4 regions of the Arthrobacter sp. 2MCAF14 genome follow, and region 1 is predicted to be linked to each of the others. Evidence: riboswitches for the same ligand, from Rfam matches in the RefSeq annotation. Region 1 holds a riboswitch; each other region holds the start of a gene.

Region 1 (3,982 bases):
CGACGCCGTGATCGGGCGCATCATTACGGTCGACCGCGGGCGCTACACCGCGATAGTGGACGAAAGCTCGGACAACGAGCGCATCGTCATCGCGGCCCGTGCCCGGGAACTCCGGCGCTCCCCCGTGGTTCCCGGAGACTTCGTGGCGCTTGTCGGCGATGTGTCCGGAGCCCCGGACACCCTCGCCCGCCTCGTGCGCGTCGAGGAGCGCAAGACCCTCCTGCGGCGAAGTGCCGATGACACGGATCCGATCGAACGGGCCGTCGTCGCCAACGCCGACCAGCTCGTGGTGGTGGTCGCAGCCGCCAACCCGGAGCCGCGCACCGGATTCATCGACCGCGCCTTGGTGGCAGCGTACGACGCCGGAATCGAGCCGCTGCTGCTCGTTACCAAAGCGGACGTCAAGGATCCAACGGAACTCCTTGCCAACTATGTGAGCCTGGGTTTCCCCATCATCATCAGCCGGACGGCCGACGCAGGGGCCTCCGGCATCGACGCCCGTTCCGACGACGGCTTGTCCGCCCGCCTCGACGGTGACTCCGTCGGCCAATTGCGGGACTACCTCGACGGCAAGGTCACCGTGCTCCTCGGCCATTCCGGCGTCGGGAAGTCCACCATGGTGAATGCCCTCACCGGCGCCGAGCGCGCCACGGGCGGGGTCAACGCCGTGACGGGGCGCGGACGGCACACCTCGTCCTCTGCCCTTGCACTGAAGCTCAGCGACGCCCCCGGCGGCAGCTGGATCATCGATACGCCCGGCATCCGCTCCTTCGGCCTCGCCCACGTGAACCCGGACCGCATCCTGCATGCCTTCCCGGATCTGGAACCCGGAACCGAAATGTGCGAGCGAGGCTGCAAGCACGATGCCTCCGCGGTTCGATGCGGACTGGATTCCTGGGTCGCCGACGGCCACGCCGGCGAGGCAGGCCCGGCCCGCTTGGCGTCGTTGCGCCGGCTCCTCGGCGCGGACCCGCGCATGGAAGCCCAGGAGACCAAGGAATTGGGTACGGTCAACTAACTGCGCGCTTGCCGTCCTACCTCCCCGGCTCACCCGCGAAAAGACGGTAGTTTGGAACCATGACCCAACCCGATTCGAGCTACAATGACGACCTGCGGCTGGCACACGTCCTGGCCGACTCCGTCGATTCCCTGACAATGGAGCGGTTCAAGGCACTGGACCTCCAGGTCGAGACCAAACCCGACCTGAGCCCCGTCACCGATGCCGACAAAGCCGCCGAAGAAGCAATCCGCGGGCAGCTCTCCCGTTCCCGCCCCCGCGACGCCGTCCTCGGGGAAGAATTCGGCAGCACGGGCCACGGCTCGAGGCGTTGGATCATCGATCCCATCGACGGGACCAAGAACTTCGTGCGTGGCGTGCCCGTCTGGGCTACGTTGATCGCCCTCGTGGACGAGGGCGAGGTAGTAGTGGGGCTCGTGAGCGCTGCGGCGCTCGGCAAGCGTTGGTGGGCGGCCAAGGGCTCGGGCGCCTACATGGGCCGATCCCTGGCCGCAGCCACCCGGCTGAAGGTTTCCAACGTGTCGCGGCTTGAAGACGCCTCGCTTTCCTACTCCGAGCTTTCCGAGTGGAAGCAGCACGGTAAGCTGGACAACTTCCTGGGCCTCGAGAACGATGTCTGGCGCAGCCGTGCGTACGGCGATTTCTGGTCCTACTGCCTCGTGGCCGAGGGCGCCGTGGACATCGCCGCCGAGCCGGAACTCCAGGTCTACGACATGGCGGCTTTGGTGCCGATCGTGACGGAAGCCGGCGGGCGCTTCACGTCCCTGGACGGTGCGGATGGTCCCTTCGGCGGAAACGCCGTGGCCACTAACTCGATCCTGCACTCCGAGGTCCTCAAGAGGCTCAACCCCGAGCTCGACGACCTCCTCTAGCCCACCCTCTCCACTGAATAAACGACGGCGGACGCCCACTTTTGGGGGTGTCCGCCGCTTTTTCTTCGGCAGAAGGCACACTTTTCCGGCGGTGTAATAATCCGCTTAACAATCGCCGGTCACATTGGAATGAGCCTTGCCAGTGTCCTACGCTCTTTACAGGTCACGAGTGCCAGCGCGAAACCCCGGTTTGCTGGCCGGCAACCCTCCATCGCGGCGGGGTGCCCCGGGTGACGACCCGGCCGGTCCGGAACGGATGCGGCAAGCGCGGACCCCCTGCACGCAGGGGTCCCTCTTGAGTGAGGTCCCATGAGCACAGCCACATTTACTTCCCCGGCTCTTTCGCTGAACAAGGAATCTGCACAGCACCGTGGTGAAACCCTCCCCCGGGCATCGCGCCCGCTCGCCGCGGTCACCGGCGCGGAGTTGCAGGCACCCTTGATCCAGGGCGGCCACATCCGCTACGCCAACCTTGACTACGGCGCTTCCGCACCTGCCCTGACGGTGGTTTCCGCGTACCTTAACGAGATCCTGCCGTACTACGCGAGCGTCCACCGCGGCGCAGGCTATGCCTCCCAAATCAGCACCTCGGTCTATGAAAACGCCCGCAACATCGTCCGTGACTTCGTTGGCGGCCGGCCGGACGATTCGGTCATTTTCACGCGCAACACCACCGATTCCCTCAATCTACTGGCCGGCTGCCTGCCAGTGGAGGGCGGTCGACACATTGGCGAAGTCCTTTACCTGGACATCGAGCACCACGCCAATCTCCTCCCGTGGCAAAGTGTCCCCCACCGCAGCATCGTTGCCGCGGGAACGTTGTCCGAGACCGTCGCCAATGTCCGCACAGCGCTCTCCCACGGCGGCGTCAGCCTTCTGGCTGTCACCGGCGCGTCAAACGTGACCGGCGAAATCCTGCCCATCAAGGAACTCGCAGCCTTGGCCCACGAATTCGGGGCGCGGATTGTGGTGGACGCGGCGCAACTCGCCCCGCACCGCAGAATCGACATCGCCGCAGCGGATGTCGACTACTTGGTTTTCTCTGGGCACAAGCTCTATGCACCGTTTGGCGCAGGTGTCCTGGTGGGCCGTCCCGACTGGCTCGACGCCGGCACACCGCACCTGGCCGGAGGCGGCGCCGTCCGCGAAGCGCGCCTCGATTCGGTCAGCTGGGCCACAGGACCGGCCAGGCACGAAGGCGGCTCGCCGAACGTACTCGGCGCGGCCACACTCGCCCGGGCAACGCAGGTCATCGCCAGCCTCGACCACGATGAATGGCACGCCCACGAGGCAGCCATCCGCTCACATCTGGTCGAGGGCCTCAAGCAAATCGACGGCGTGACCGTGCACCAGATCTTCAGCGACACGGATCCCCAGGACACCATCGGCGTCGTGAACTTCTCGCTCCAGGGCTACGACGCCGGACTTGTGGCTGCCTATCTTGCGGCCGAGCACGGCATTGGCCTGCGCGACGGACGCTTTTGCGCCCACCCGCTGCTCAAGCGCCTCGGCCTGCCCTCCGGATCACTTCGAGCCAGTTTCGGCGTGGGCTCGCGCTTGGAAGACGCCACCCGGCTCATTGCGGGCATCCAGGCGCTCAAGAGCAACGGCCTCAGCTGGGACTACGTGGTGGATGCCGGCCGCTGGGTGCCGGCGAACGACCACCGCAGCTATCCGGAGTGGGCTCCCAACACTCCCGGGACCGCGGGAGCGGCTCCCTGCAGCACCGACTGATTGCGGTAGATTCGTAGGGTATTTTTCCTGTCCTACGAAGGAGTTCCTGCGTGGCCCCGCGACCCAAAGGCACGTCAGCCGGCCCCAAGCTCTATGAGGAACGGCGCCTTGAACTCGGCCGGAGTTTCCAGGACGGCGGAGAACACTATGATCGTGTCCGGCCCGGCTACCCTGCGGATTCGGCCGACTGGCTGCTGCCGGAAGGCGCCCGGGACGCGGCAGACATCGGCGCCGGCACCGGAAAGTTCACCGCGCTCTTCGTCGAGCGCGGGCTGGCGGTGTCCGCAGTGGACCCCTCCACGGACATGCTCACGCAGCTGCGCAAAACGTATCCACAAGTGATCGCCCTGGAGGGCTT
Region 2 (3,982 bases), on a different contig from region 1:
AAATCGCCATGGAGGATTACATGAAGCTCCGCCAGGAGATCATGAACGGCTGATTCAGCCGAAGAAAGATTCGCGCAGCTGGGGACCGAGCTGGCCGATCTCGGTGAGGAAACCGTCGTGCCCGATCGGCGCCTCGATCACGTGAACGGGGACCCCTCCGGGCAAGGCTTTGGCGAGCTCGTGGGATTGTTCCGGGAAGTAGAGCCGGTCCGAGTCCACCGAGGCAACGAAGAACTTCGCCGTTGCCACGGACAGCGCATCCTCCAATGAGCCCCGGCCGCGGGTGATGTCGTGGCTCATGAGGGCCTCGGTGATGGCGATGTAACTGTTGGCGTCGAAGCGCTGGACCAGCTTGCTTCCCTGGTGGTCGAGGTAGCTCTCCACTTGGTAGCGGCCCCGGTCCCCCAACGCGGCAGCCTGGAGGGGTGCCTCGCCGCCTTGGGCGTTCCGGCCGAAGCGGAAGTCCAGTTCATCCGCCGAACGATAGGTGATGTGGGCGATCCGCCGGGCAAGGGCCAGCCCTGCCTCGGGCGCGGCCTTGCCATAGTAGTCGCCGCCGTTGAAGTCGGCGTCCTGCCGGATGGCGAGAGTCTGGGCCTGCGCGAACGCGATCTGTTCGGCAGTGCTGTACGCCCCGATCGAAATCACGGCGCATCGCTTGACGCGGTCCGGATAGCTGACGGCCCATTCCAGTGCGCGTGCACCGCCCATGGACCCGCCCACGACCGTGTGCCAGCTGTGGATCCCCAAAGCGTCGGCAAGCCGGGCTTCGGCCACGGTGCTGTCCCGCAGGGTCACGAGCGGGAAGCGGGAGCCCCACGGCCTGCCGTCAGGAGCGGTCGACGACGGCCCGGTGCTGCCGTAGCAGCCTCCCACGATGTTGACGGAGACCACGAAGTAGCGATCCGTGTCGATGGTGGCGCCCGGACCAACGAGTTTCTCCCACCAGCCTTCTTCGTCGCTCTCGCCACGGGCCACATGGGTGCTGCCCGTCAGGGCGTGTTCCACCAGGACAGCGTTGGAAGCGTCGGCGTTGAGCCGCCCCCATGTTTCGTAAGCAAGAACGACCTCCGGCAGGAAACCTCCGGCCTCCAGTTCGAGCCCGCCCACGGAAACATATTTGAGGGTTCCGTCTTGGGTACCGGAAAGGGGTATGGCTGTTGCAGCAATTGTCATTCGTTGACACCTCACATCGCGCTTGCCCGCCGCCAACACAGCGAAGGGCCAGGTCTTCACCCGGGGCACCCCGCCGCGATTGGAGGGTTGCCGGCCAGCAAGCCGGGGCTGTCGCTGGCACTCATGACCTATAGGAAGAGTCTAGGAAAACCGGACCCCTTCTGACGAAGATTATGACACCTTTGTGACACTTGACCGTGTTTTGTTCACGAAGCAGTGACCAAGGAGGCCAGCCGGCGAAGATTCATGCTGCGTCGCCCGCCGGCCTCCTGCGCCATCCGGAGCGGTACTAGCTGCCCTTCGCCGCCCGGAATCCTGACTCGAGGTCGGCGAGGATGTCGTCGATGTGCTCGATCCCGACGGACAGCCGCACCAGGCCCGGGGTCACTCCGGCCACGGCCTGCTGTTCGGGGGTCAGCTGGCTGTGTGTCGTGGACGCGGGGTGGATGACCAAGGATCGGACGTCCCCGATGTTTGCCACGTGCGAATGCAGTTCCAGGGCGTCCACGAAGCGTTTGCCGGCGTCGATCCCGCCGCGGATGGTGAAGGACACCACCGCGCCGGTGCCGCGGGGTCCGTACTTCCGCCCGCGTTCGAACCACGGACTGGAAGGCAGCCCCGCGTACGCTACCGATTCGACGTCGTCGCGCCCTTCGAGCCACTGCGCCACTTTGGTGGCGTTCTCCACGTGGCGTTCCACCCGCAGGCTGAGGGTTTCGATTCCTTGGGAGATCAGGAAAGCGTTGAACGGGGAAACTGCCGAGCCGAGGTCCCGCAGGAGCTGGACCCGGGCCTTGAGGATGTAGGAGAGGTTCGCGCCGAGGGCACCGTCCTTGCCGAGGTCGCGGGCATAGACCAGGCCGTTGTAGCTGGGGTCCGGAGTGTTGAAGTTGGGGAACCGCCCGGGGTCCTTGCCGAAATCGAAGTTGCCCGAGTCCACAATGACGCCGGCAATGGCGGATCCGTGCCCTCCCAGGTACTTGGTGGCCGAATGCACCACGATGTCCGCGCCCCACTCGATCGGCCGGATCAAGTAGGGCGTGGCGAGGGTGTTGTCCACAACAAGCGGGACTCCGGCTTCGTGCGCGATGCGGGAGACGCCCTCGATGTCCAAAACGTCCTGGCGGGGGTTGGAGACGACTTCGGCGAAGAACAGCTTGGTGTTCGGCCGCACGGCGTCGCGCCAGTGGTCGAGGTTGTCCGGGTCCTCGACGAAGGTGACTAAGATTCCGAATTTCTTCAGCGTGTGCGCTAGCAGGTTGTACGTGCCACCGTAGAGGCTCGGGCTGGCGACCAGGTGGTCGCCCGCCTCGGCGACGTTGAGGATGGCGAACGTTTCCGCGGCCTGGCCGGAGCTCAGCAGGAGTGCCGCGAGGCCCCCCTCCAGGCTCGCTATGCGCTGTTCCACCGCATCCTGCGTGGGGTTGCCGATCCGGGTGTAGATGGGCGCCAGCTCGGCCAGCGCAAAGCGGTTGGCCGCGCTTTCCGCGCTGGGAAAGACGAACGAAGTGGTCTGGTAGATGGGAAGTGCCCGGGCACCGGTGGCGGCGTCCGGCTCCTGGCCGGCGTGGATCTGGCGCGTTTCGAATGACCATCCTTGGGACATGCGGACTCCTGGTTGTCTGGGCTCTTGCCGTGCTTCAACCTGCCGGGCTGAAGTATTCAGCCCCCCGGCGTTCGGTTGCTGCCAGTCTAGGGACGGTGTTGCGGGCTCCGGAAGCTTTGTGACGAACACGGTAGTTTTCGGTCCCGGCGCGTCCTGAAGTGACTCTGAGCTGCCTTTTCGATACATCCCACCTTGGTTAGGCTTGACTTAGCTGAGAGCTCCATCACAAAGTGCCAAGATGAAGCCATGCGCATGGATCACGTCTCTTACGCTTGTGAACGAGATGGCCTCTTGGCCACCACCGAGCGAATTTCCGCAGCATTGGGAGTGGACGCAGTCCGGGGCGGAGTGCATCCGCGCTTCGGTACCCGGAACATGATCATCCCCCTTGCTGACCACAAATACCTGGAAGTTGTCGAGGTCCTAGACCACCCGGCATCCGACAAGGCACCTTTTGGACAAGCAGTCCGTGCACGCTCCGCCGCAGGAGGCGGTTGGATGGGCTGGTGCGTCGCTGTTGACGACCTGAGCCCGTTCGAACAGCGGCTCGGACGCGCCGCTGTCCCCGGCAACCGCAAGTTTCCGGACGGCCGCGAACTCGTTTGGTCGCAGATCGGCATCCTGGGACTCATCGCCGATCCCCAGGTTCCGTACCTGCTCCGCTGGGAGGGCGACCCTGCGCTTCACCCGTCCCTCGTGTACCCAAGCGACGTCAAGATGTCCAGCCTCACCATTGCCGGCTCCGCGGAGCGGGTTACCGAATGGCTCGGAGAACCCGTGGAGAAGCCGCTTGAGGACGTCGCAGTCCAATGGATGGCTCCGCACGGAACGCCGGGCATCATGTCGGTAACGTTCGAAACCGCCAACGGAGCCGTCACGATCTGACGGACCAACGGGCCAGGAAGGCCCGGAAAACTTCGGCCGCCATTATGCGGGTGCCAACGACGTCACCCCGCAATGGCGGCCGAAACCTTTTAAACTCAACTTAACGCGCAACGCGGCGGGATTGTGGCATCCGGCAGCATGCGTCTAAGTTGGGCCCACGCTGGCAGGGTTCCCGGCCCGAGCTTGCGAGGGAAGGGGGCCTGCGGGGAGGAACGAGCGAGCATGCAGAGGATGGCGCACTCCCGTCGGTGCACCCCTAGCCCAGCCCGATGGCCTTGCCGAAGACACTGAAGCCGACGAACGCCACAATGTCCA
Region 3 (3,982 bases), on a different contig from region 1:
CGGTGCTCGTCAGGGCCTTGGTCGAGACTTCTGTTCGTGAATACCATGCCGGAATAGAGCCGGCGGCCGTGCCCACGGCGCTTTTGCGGATGGCGTCCTGGCAGGCAAGCAACTTCGGACTTCGCACCGAACTGCTGGACTTCGGAACGTTCCGCCCGGAGCCCGCCGCGGACGTCGTCTGGTCGTTGGTGGAGTACCTGGAACCTGTCCTCGCCGAACAGGGCGAATTCGACTTGGTCCAAGCCGGCGTGGCGGCCATCCTGGGCCGTGGCAACGGCGCTATCGAACAGCGTGGTGTTGCCGGGCGCTGGAGCGAGACCAACGGGGGCGCGCCCGACGCCGCCGGGCTGGCCGCCGTCGTCGAGCACGCCGTTCAGATCACGATGCGCTCGGAGAGAGACGAGAGCAACACCAAGCCCCAGCCCGTCCTCACCTGGGTGCGCCAAGACTGGCGCGAAGCGCCGGGTTAACCCGCCGGGCTAGACCTGTTTGAGGGCCCTCTCCAGGTCCCTGATGAGGTCGTCCACATCCTCCAGCCCCACCGAAAGCCGCACGACGCCGTCGCTCAGGCCAATGGCCGCGCGGCCTTCCGGACCCATGGCGCGGTGCGTGGTGGTGGCGGGGTGGGTGATGAGGGACTTGGAGTCGCCGAGGTTGTTGGAGATGTCGATCACGGCGAGCCCGTCCAGCAGCGCGAAGGCGGCCTCTTTCGGCGATCGACCCGCAGAGGGCAGCAGTTCAAAGGTGAGCACGGTTCCGCCGGCCTTCATTTGCTTCGCGGCGAGCTCGTATTGCGGGTGCGACAACAGCCGCGGGTACTTGACCCAGCTGATGGCCGGCTGATCCTCAAGCCATTCGGCGATCCGCAACGCAGACGCCGAGGAGTGGTTGACGCGCAGCGCCATCGTCTCCAGGCCCTTGGTCAGGACCCAGGCGTTGAACGCGGAAAGCGACGGCCCGGTGTGCCGCATGAGCTGCTTGACGGGACCGTCGATGAATTCCTTGGTGCCCAGGATTGCTCCGCCCAGGACCCGGCCCTGGCCATCGATGTGCTTGGTGCCCGAGTAGACAATCACGTCCGCGCCGAGATCGCCGCAGCGCTGCAGCAGCGGAGTAGCGAAGACGTTGTCGACGACGACGGTAGCGCCCGCCGCGTGGGCTAGTTCGCTCACCGCTGCAATGTCCACGATTTCCTGCATGGGGTTCGACGGCGACTCGAAGAACACTGCCGTTGTCGGCTCGGACAATGCGGCACGCCACTGGTCCAGGTCCGGGCCGTCCACGAAGACGGTCTCGACGCCCCAGCGGGGCAGGATCTCGTTGAGGATCACGAAGCAGGAACCGAAGAGCGAGCGGGCGGCAACCACGCGGTCGCCGGCGGCCAGCAACGCACCGAGGGCGGTGAAGACAGCGGACATGCCCGACGCCGTCGCGAAGCACGCTTCGGTGCCTTCGAGCAGGCGCAGTCGCTCCTGGAAAGTGGCCACGGAGGGGTTGCCGTAACGGGAGTAGACGAAGCGCTCGTCCTCGCCCGTGAATGCGCGCTCTGCGGCTGCGGCGGACTCATAGACGAAGCCGGAGTTCAGGAAGACGGCCTCGGACGTTTCTTGGAAGTTGGTGCGGTCAAGACCGCCGCGGACTGCCTGGGTGTCAGGGCTCCAGCCGGCGGCGTCAGGATTGAAAGTCACTTAGATGTTCCCCAGGTTCGTCGGAAGTCCACGGTTTTTCCAGCCGTTCACGGTTCGCTCGCCGTAGCGGTCCGGTTCGCCCTCGAAGCCCTCCAGGACGTTGTAGGCGGTGTAGCCGGCCTGTGTTGCTGCGATCGCGGCGGCGATGGAACGCTGTCCGGAGCGGCAGAGGAAGACCAGTTCGGTACCATTTGCCTCCGGAGCCTGCTGCGTCAGCTCTTCGATGAAACGGGTGTTGGGGATGCCGCCGGCCAAGTTCCACTGGATGAACAAGGGATCGTTCTCCGTGGCCTTTGTGTCAGGGATCCCGATGTGTGCCCACTCGCCTTCGGTGCGGACGTCCACCAGGATGGCGCCTTGTTCCAGCTTGGCCCAGGCATCGTGCGGACTGAGGTCGCCTGCGTAGCTCATGCGTGCCCCTCGCCGTCGAACTCTTCATCAAGCTGGTCTACCGCGTTGGCAACTGCTGCATCTGCGCTCGCGATCGCGGCGGGTAGGACGATGGCCTGGGCCACAATCACGTCCGTGCCATTGAAGGTCGCGGCCGGGCTGCCGTGCAACACGTATCCCTCCGCGAGGGCGGTGGAGATCCGCTCGCAGAAATCCTTCGTGTCAGGGCCCGTGATGAGACGGTACGAGAGTTTTTCTTCGGTGGGTTCAGGCATTGGTGCTCCTCAGTCACGCTTGCAGTTCGAAAGTGTCGATACGCCGAGTAGTCACCTGAGGCACCCCGCCGGAGAGAGGGTTGCCGACCAGCAAGTCAGGGCTTCGCGCTGGTGCTCATTACTCAAGAAGAAAATAACATCCACGACGGCGGCCTGCATCACCGGCCGTCGTCATGTTCCGTAACCGGGGGTCTTAGGCGTCGGTTTCTTTCGGCAACGGGTCCAGGCTTGCCTGGATCCGGGGTGGAATGGCGTCGAACCGCGACGCTACTGCCGTAGGGGAGTGATGAAAAGTGGAACCTTGATGCTTCCGGATTTCCAGCAGCTCGTGTACGGATATCCCGGTGGCGGTGGCGAGTGCATGCAGCGAGAGGCTGTTGTGATGAGCCAAGGCAAAAACCACACCCGACAGGGCTTCGAAACCTTCCGTCTCGTAGATTTCCTTCACCAAGTTGGACATGCCGTTTGCATCATCGATTGATCCCGCTGACGCACCAGTCGCCATGGCCGTCAGCGACCATGCAGCAGAGTCGGGGCTGATGTAGATGCTCATGTCGATACCCTACGGACTCAGGCCCGCTTGGGGAATGGGCGATACGTTTATCTTTATGGCAGCACTCACCGACCTTGACCGTCAGCTCCTCTCCGCTCTGAGGGAGGATGGCAGGGCGTCCGTGGCCAGCCTTGCGCGGAGGCTGGGCGTCGCCAGGGCCACTGTGAATAGCCGGCTCGAGCGTCTAGTTTCCTCGGGAACCATCGTTGGTTTCACTGCGAGGGTGCGCGACGAGGTCGATCCACTTGCCATTCGCGCCATTGCGCTCATTGCCCTGGAGGGAAGATCGGCCGACAAAGTCATTCGCCAACTCAGGGGACTTCCGGAGATTTGGGCACTGCACACCACCAACGGCGGGTGGGATCTTGTGGCCGAGCTGCGCACGGAAAGCCTCAGTGACTTTGACCAGGTGTTGGGCCGGATCCGCGGCATCGAGGGGATCGTCAATAGCGAGACGAGCCTGTTGCTCAGTTCCGTCCTCCGGTAGTCGCCCGCACGACGGACGCCTTTATCCAATGAGCATTATGTAGAGATGCGTTCATCATTTTGTGCAGCCTTTCAATGAAAAGTACGTACTTTGGCAATTGTGGATGCATATCGCCGCTCCGTAGCCTCGTAGCAACAGTGCTTATGAGGGAAAGGAGCGCACATGACGCGCTTTGTCGATGTCCGCAATATGGTTCGTTGGACGGCCGGGCGAGGCCCGGAGACCATCATCTCGGAGATGATTCAATACTTGGAAGACGACTTCCGGCGGTGGGAATCTTTTGACAAGACTCCGCGGGTGGCAAGTCACACGCCATTTGGGGTCATCGAGCTGATGCCCACCAGCGACCAGGAAACATACGGCTTCAAGTATGTAAATGGACACCCTTCGAATCCAGCGCGCGGCTTCCAGACCGTGACAGCTTTCGGTGTCCTGTCCGACGTCCATAACGGTTATCCGACGTTCCTCGCGGAAATGACAGTGCTGACAGCGCTGCGGACGGCGGCTACGTCGGGGATGGTCGCGAAGAAACTCGCTCGCCCCGATGCCCGGATCATGGGGATGATCGGAACCGGAACCCAATCGGAGT
Region 4 (3,982 bases), on a different contig from region 1:
CTGGAGGAGCGCCGATGAGTCCGCTGGGAGAGACAGCATCTTGACTGTTACTCGCATCACTACGTATCCTCATAGGCAACAAGTGTTGTTTGTGAGGCATACATCACAGACTACTCTCCCCAATCACCAGCGCAGAGACCTTCCGCAACCCCGCACGAAACCCAGCGGACCGGCGTCGGAATCCCCCAGAGCTCTGCGCATCACTTTCAGGAGCCAACCGTGGACTCTTCGTTCATCAATATTGCGATCGTGGTGGTGTATTTGCTCGCCATGCTGGCCTTCGGCTGGTGGGGCAAGTCGCGCACCAAGAACAACAGCGACTTCCTGGTGGCAGGGCGCCGCCTCGGTCCGATGCTCTACACCGGCACCATGGCCGCCGTCGTCCTCGGCGGCGCATCGACGGTTGGCGGCGTCGGTCTCGGCTACAAGTTCGGCGTCTCCGGCATGTGGCTGGTGGTCGCGATCGGTTCGGGCGTGCTCCTCCTGAGCCTGCTTTTCGCCGGCACCATCCAGCGACTGAAGATCTACACGGTCTCCCAGATGCTGAGCCTGCGTTACGGCCAGCGCGCCACGCAGACCTCCGGCATCGTCATGCTGGCCTACACCCTCATGCTGTGCGCCACGTCCACTGGCGCCTACGCCACCATCTTCGTTGTCCTCTTCGGCTGGGAGCGCTGGCTTGCCATCGCCGTCGGCGGCGCAATCGTCCTCGTCTACTCCACCATCGGCGGCATGTGGTCCATCACCCTCGCCGACCAGGTGCAGTTCATCATCAAGACGGTGGGCATCTTCTTCCTCATGCTCCCGTTCGTCCTCAACGCCGCCGGCGGCTTCGACGGCATCCGTGCCCGGGTTGACGCCAGCTTCTTCCAGTTGGACGGCATCGGAGCGCAGACCATCATCACGTACTTCGTGGTCTACACCCTGGGCCTCCTGATCGGCCAGGACATCTGGCAGCGCGTCTTCACCGCCAAGACCCCCAAGGTGGCCCGTTGGGGCGGCGCCACTGCCGGCATCTACTGCGTCCTGTACGGCGTCGCGGGAGCTTTGATCGGCCTTGCCGCCCGCGTGGCCCTGCCCAACATCGACGTCAAGGCCCTTGGTAAGGACGTTGTCTACGCCGAGGTAGCCACCCACATCCTGCCGATCGGCATCGGCGGCCTCGTCATGGCCGCGGCAGTCGCGGCCATGATGTCCACCGCTTCCGGGGCCCTCATCGCCGCAGCCACCGTTGCCCGCGCCGACGTAGTCCCGTTCGTGGCCAGCTGGTTCGGCAAGACAATCAACACCGACGACACCGAAAACCCCGAGCACGACGTCAAGGCCAACCGGTACTGGGTCCTTGGCCTGGGCATCGTGGCCGTGCTGATCTCGATGGCGGCGCAAGACGTCGTGGTGGCCCTGACCATTGCCTACGACATCCTGGTGGGTGGACTCCTAGTTGCCATCCTGGGCGGCCTGGTCTGGAAGCGCGGCACCGGTATTGCCGCGGCCTGGTCCATGGCGGTCGGATCCGTACTGACGCTTGGCCTGCTGATCGCCTACGCCACGGGAATCATCCCCAGCGAAGACGGCGTCTACGCCAACGATCCCATCTACTGGGGCCTCGGCGCCTCACTCCTGGTCTACGTTGTGGTCTCCCTGCTGACCCCGCCCACCTCGCCCGAGGTTCGGGCAGCCTGGGACCGTCGCGTTGCCGGAGCGGTCACCGAGGAACTCCCCTTGGAGGTCCACCCGGTGGCCAGCCACTAAGCTTCACAGAACCAAGTACGACGGCGGCGCCGCACCTTCTCCTCGAGGGTGCGGCGCCGCTGCCGTTTGGAACGGTTTCTACCGGGCCTCAATACCGCGCCGCGATTGTACCGTTCCATGTACAGTAGGAAGAGCTTCAAGAGATGTGGTGCCAAGCTCCGACTTGCCACACGCCAACCCCATGTTCACGGGTGGTTCGGATGAAGAAGCGGCCCGGCTCGGACCAGAGACAACCGAACGGGCAAGAGCAACTCCACAGGAGAAGGCCATGCCTTTCGAAAACGGCGCCGCCGCCGACCGCACCACCCAGTCCGGCACCTTATTGTTGCCCCGCCCCCGGCGGGTGGACGAGTTCGTCCGGGTGATTCCCGGCGTCGACCTGTCCCAAGGCTCCATCACATTCGTGGTGGACGGGAACTTGGAACGCTATTGGCATCATGAGCCGCGGCTCATCACCGAAGCGCTCTCAAAGGCGGTCCAGCCCGCCCGCTGGTTCCCCGCGACACGGAAACTCACCCTTACGGTGGCCGCAACCGGGCACCGGGCAGGCGTGCAGAAGCACTTCATCCTGAGCGCGTTTTAGCTGCCAGGGTTTAGCACGTCGGGTTTAGCGAGCCGGGGCTATTCGATATCTTCAGCCTCACGGTGTTCGTCGGCATCGAGGGCAACCGGCCGCTCGTCGTCGTCAAGAACCTCGGATTGGTCCTCCCAGTCCTCGTCCACCGCCAGGTCCTCGTTGTAGTCATAGGCGGGATCGGCCTCGACCGTGGGACGGTCGGGGTGGCGGGCGTGGGTCTCGGTGCTGTCCATGGTGCAACCTCCGTTCGACGTGCCGCTGAGCCCATCGCACAGGCATAGGAGGCAGCCGTCCAACGCTACCCCGCCAATTCGTGGACCCTGTCCATCCATCCCAGCACTGCCCCCAGCCGCGGTCAAGGCTTCCCGGGAGCCTCCCGTTTTTGAGGCGGGCCTAAATTCTCCAGTGAGGATTACCGGCCGAAAAACCGCGGAAATTGGCGATAGAGTGGAGCCGCAATGAGGCGATGAAGCCCGCCCCAGCAACCCAGGAGTCCCGGTGCAACCGCACACAAAACCCTCGCATCCAGACAACTCGCATTCAGACAATCCGCAGGACTCAAGCAGTCCATCGCAAGACGTGGCAGCCCCCAAGACTCCCCCGTCGTCGTCGGACATCAAGCGCTGGCGGCAGTACTTGGCGGACGAGCGAGCCGAGGCCGCCGTTTACCGCCAACTGGCGCAGCGCCGCGACGGCGAGGAACGCGAAATCCTTTTGGCCCTCGCAGAGGCTGAGGGCCGCCACGAGGCACACTGGCTCAGGGTCCTCGGCGAACATGCCGGCATGCCGAAGGCAGCCTCCCTCAGAAGCCAGATGCTCGGCTTCCTGGCCCGGAATTTCGGATCAGTGTTCGTGCTGGCCCTCGCTCAACGGGCCGAAGGCCGCTCGCCTTACGCGAAGGATCCAGCAGCAACCCGCGCCATGGCGGCCGACGAACAGATCCACGAGGAAGTAGTCCGCGGCCTGGCGACGCGCGGCCGCAACAGGTTGTCCGGCACCTTCCGCGCCGCCGTATTCGGCGCCAATGATGGCCTGGTCAGCAACCTTTCCCTCGTGATGGGCATGGCGGCCACCGGCGTTCCCGCCACCGTGGTCCTGTTCAGCGGTATCGCAGGCCTGCTGGCGGGCGCCCTGTCCATGGGTGCCGGCGAGTATGTCTCGGTCCGCTCTCAGCTCGAGCTCCTCAAGGCCACCCGCCCCACCCAGGCCACGCTGACCGCAGCCCCTGCACTAGACATCGAGCACAATGAGCTGGTCCTCGTGTATCTGGCCCGGGGCATGTCCCGCGAAGCCGCCGAACACCGGGCCGCCGAGCGGATGGGCCTCTACAGCTGCGATTGCGATCCCAGCCTCTCGCTCCACCCCGAAGTGGAAGAAACCGTCAATGAGCACGAGGCCGTAGGCTCCGCCTGGGGCGCCGCAATCTCGAGCTTCTGCTTCTTCGCTTCGGGCGCCATCGTGCCCATCCTGCCGTTCATCTTCGGCATGACGGGCTTCGCGGCGCTTGCTGTGGCCGGTACGCTGGTGGGCATCGCGCTTCTGTCGACCGGCGCCGTCGTCGGCTTGTTGTCCGGAACCTCGCCGCTGACCCGCGGCCTCCGGCAGCTGGCCATCGGGCTCGGTGCGGCCGCGGCAACGTATGGGCTGGGACTC

The links. Region 1 has a riboswitch for S-adenosylmethionine ahead of AB4074_RS00830 (aminotransferase class V-fold PLP-dependent enzyme). Riboswitches for the same ligand answer to the same signal wherever they lie in the genome.
Region 2: it holds a riboswitch for S-adenosylmethionine, as region 1 does, so the genes downstream of both, metX (homoserine O-acetyltransferase MetX) here and AB4074_RS00830 (aminotransferase class V-fold PLP-dependent enzyme) in region 1, are expected to answer to the same signal.
Region 3: it holds a riboswitch for S-adenosylmethionine, as region 1 does, so the genes downstream of both, AB4074_RS21610 (DUF1737 domain-containing protein) here and AB4074_RS00830 (aminotransferase class V-fold PLP-dependent enzyme) in region 1, are expected to answer to the same signal.
Region 4: it holds a riboswitch for S-adenosylmethionine, as region 1 does, so the genes downstream of both, AB4074_RS08810 (hypothetical protein) here and AB4074_RS00830 (aminotransferase class V-fold PLP-dependent enzyme) in region 1, are expected to answer to the same signal.

What each region holds. Positions count from the first base shown of each region.
Region 1 covers NZ_JBFRHB010000001.1:183,342-187,323, reverse strand. Annotated here, with positions in the region: gene rsgA (ribosome small subunit-dependent GTPase A) at 1-1,018, shown strand, start outside; gene hisN (histidinol-phosphatase) at 1,078-1,890, shown strand; SAM riboswitch class IV at 2,052-2,164, shown strand; gene AB4074_RS00830 (aminotransferase class V-fold PLP-dependent enzyme) at 2,200-3,624, shown strand; gene AB4074_RS00825 (class I SAM-dependent methyltransferase) at 3,675-3,982, shown strand, end outside.
Region 2 covers NZ_JBFRHB010000028.1:23,270-27,251, forward strand. Annotated here, with positions in the region: gene AB4074_RS17660 (hypothetical protein) at 1-53, shown strand, start outside; gene metX (homoserine O-acetyltransferase MetX) at 55-1,176, opposite strand; SAM riboswitch class IV at 1,190-1,305, opposite strand; gene AB4074_RS17670 (bifunctional o-acetylhomoserine/o-acetylserine sulfhydrylase) at 1,466-2,782, opposite strand; gene AB4074_RS17675 (VOC family protein) at 3,029-3,667, shown strand; gene AB4074_RS17680 (CPBP family intramembrane glutamic endopeptidase) at 3,924-3,982, opposite strand, start outside.
Region 3 covers NZ_JBFRHB010000045.1:1,120-5,101, forward strand. Annotated here, with positions in the region: gene AB4074_RS21595 (glutamate--cysteine ligase 2) at 1-470, shown strand, start outside; gene AB4074_RS21600 (O-succinylhomoserine sulfhydrylase) at 480-1,688, opposite strand; gene AB4074_RS21605 (rhodanese-like domain-containing protein) at 1,689-2,099, opposite strand; gene AB4074_RS21610 (DUF1737 domain-containing protein) at 2,096-2,353, opposite strand; SAM riboswitch class IV at 2,364-2,476, opposite strand; gene AB4074_RS21615 (hypothetical protein) at 2,547-2,906, opposite strand; gene AB4074_RS21620 (Lrp/AsnC family transcriptional regulator) at 2,962-3,393, shown strand; gene AB4074_RS21625 (ornithine cyclodeaminase) at 3,556-3,982, shown strand, end outside.
Region 4 covers NZ_JBFRHB010000009.1:47,939-51,920, reverse strand. Annotated here, with positions in the region: gene AB4074_RS08815 (sodium:solute symporter) at 220-1,752, shown strand; SAM riboswitch class IV at 1,887-2,006, shown strand; gene AB4074_RS08810 (hypothetical protein) at 2,021-2,335, shown strand; gene AB4074_RS08805 (hypothetical protein) at 2,374-2,562, opposite strand; gene AB4074_RS08800 (VIT1/CCC1 transporter family protein) at 2,909-3,982, shown strand, end outside.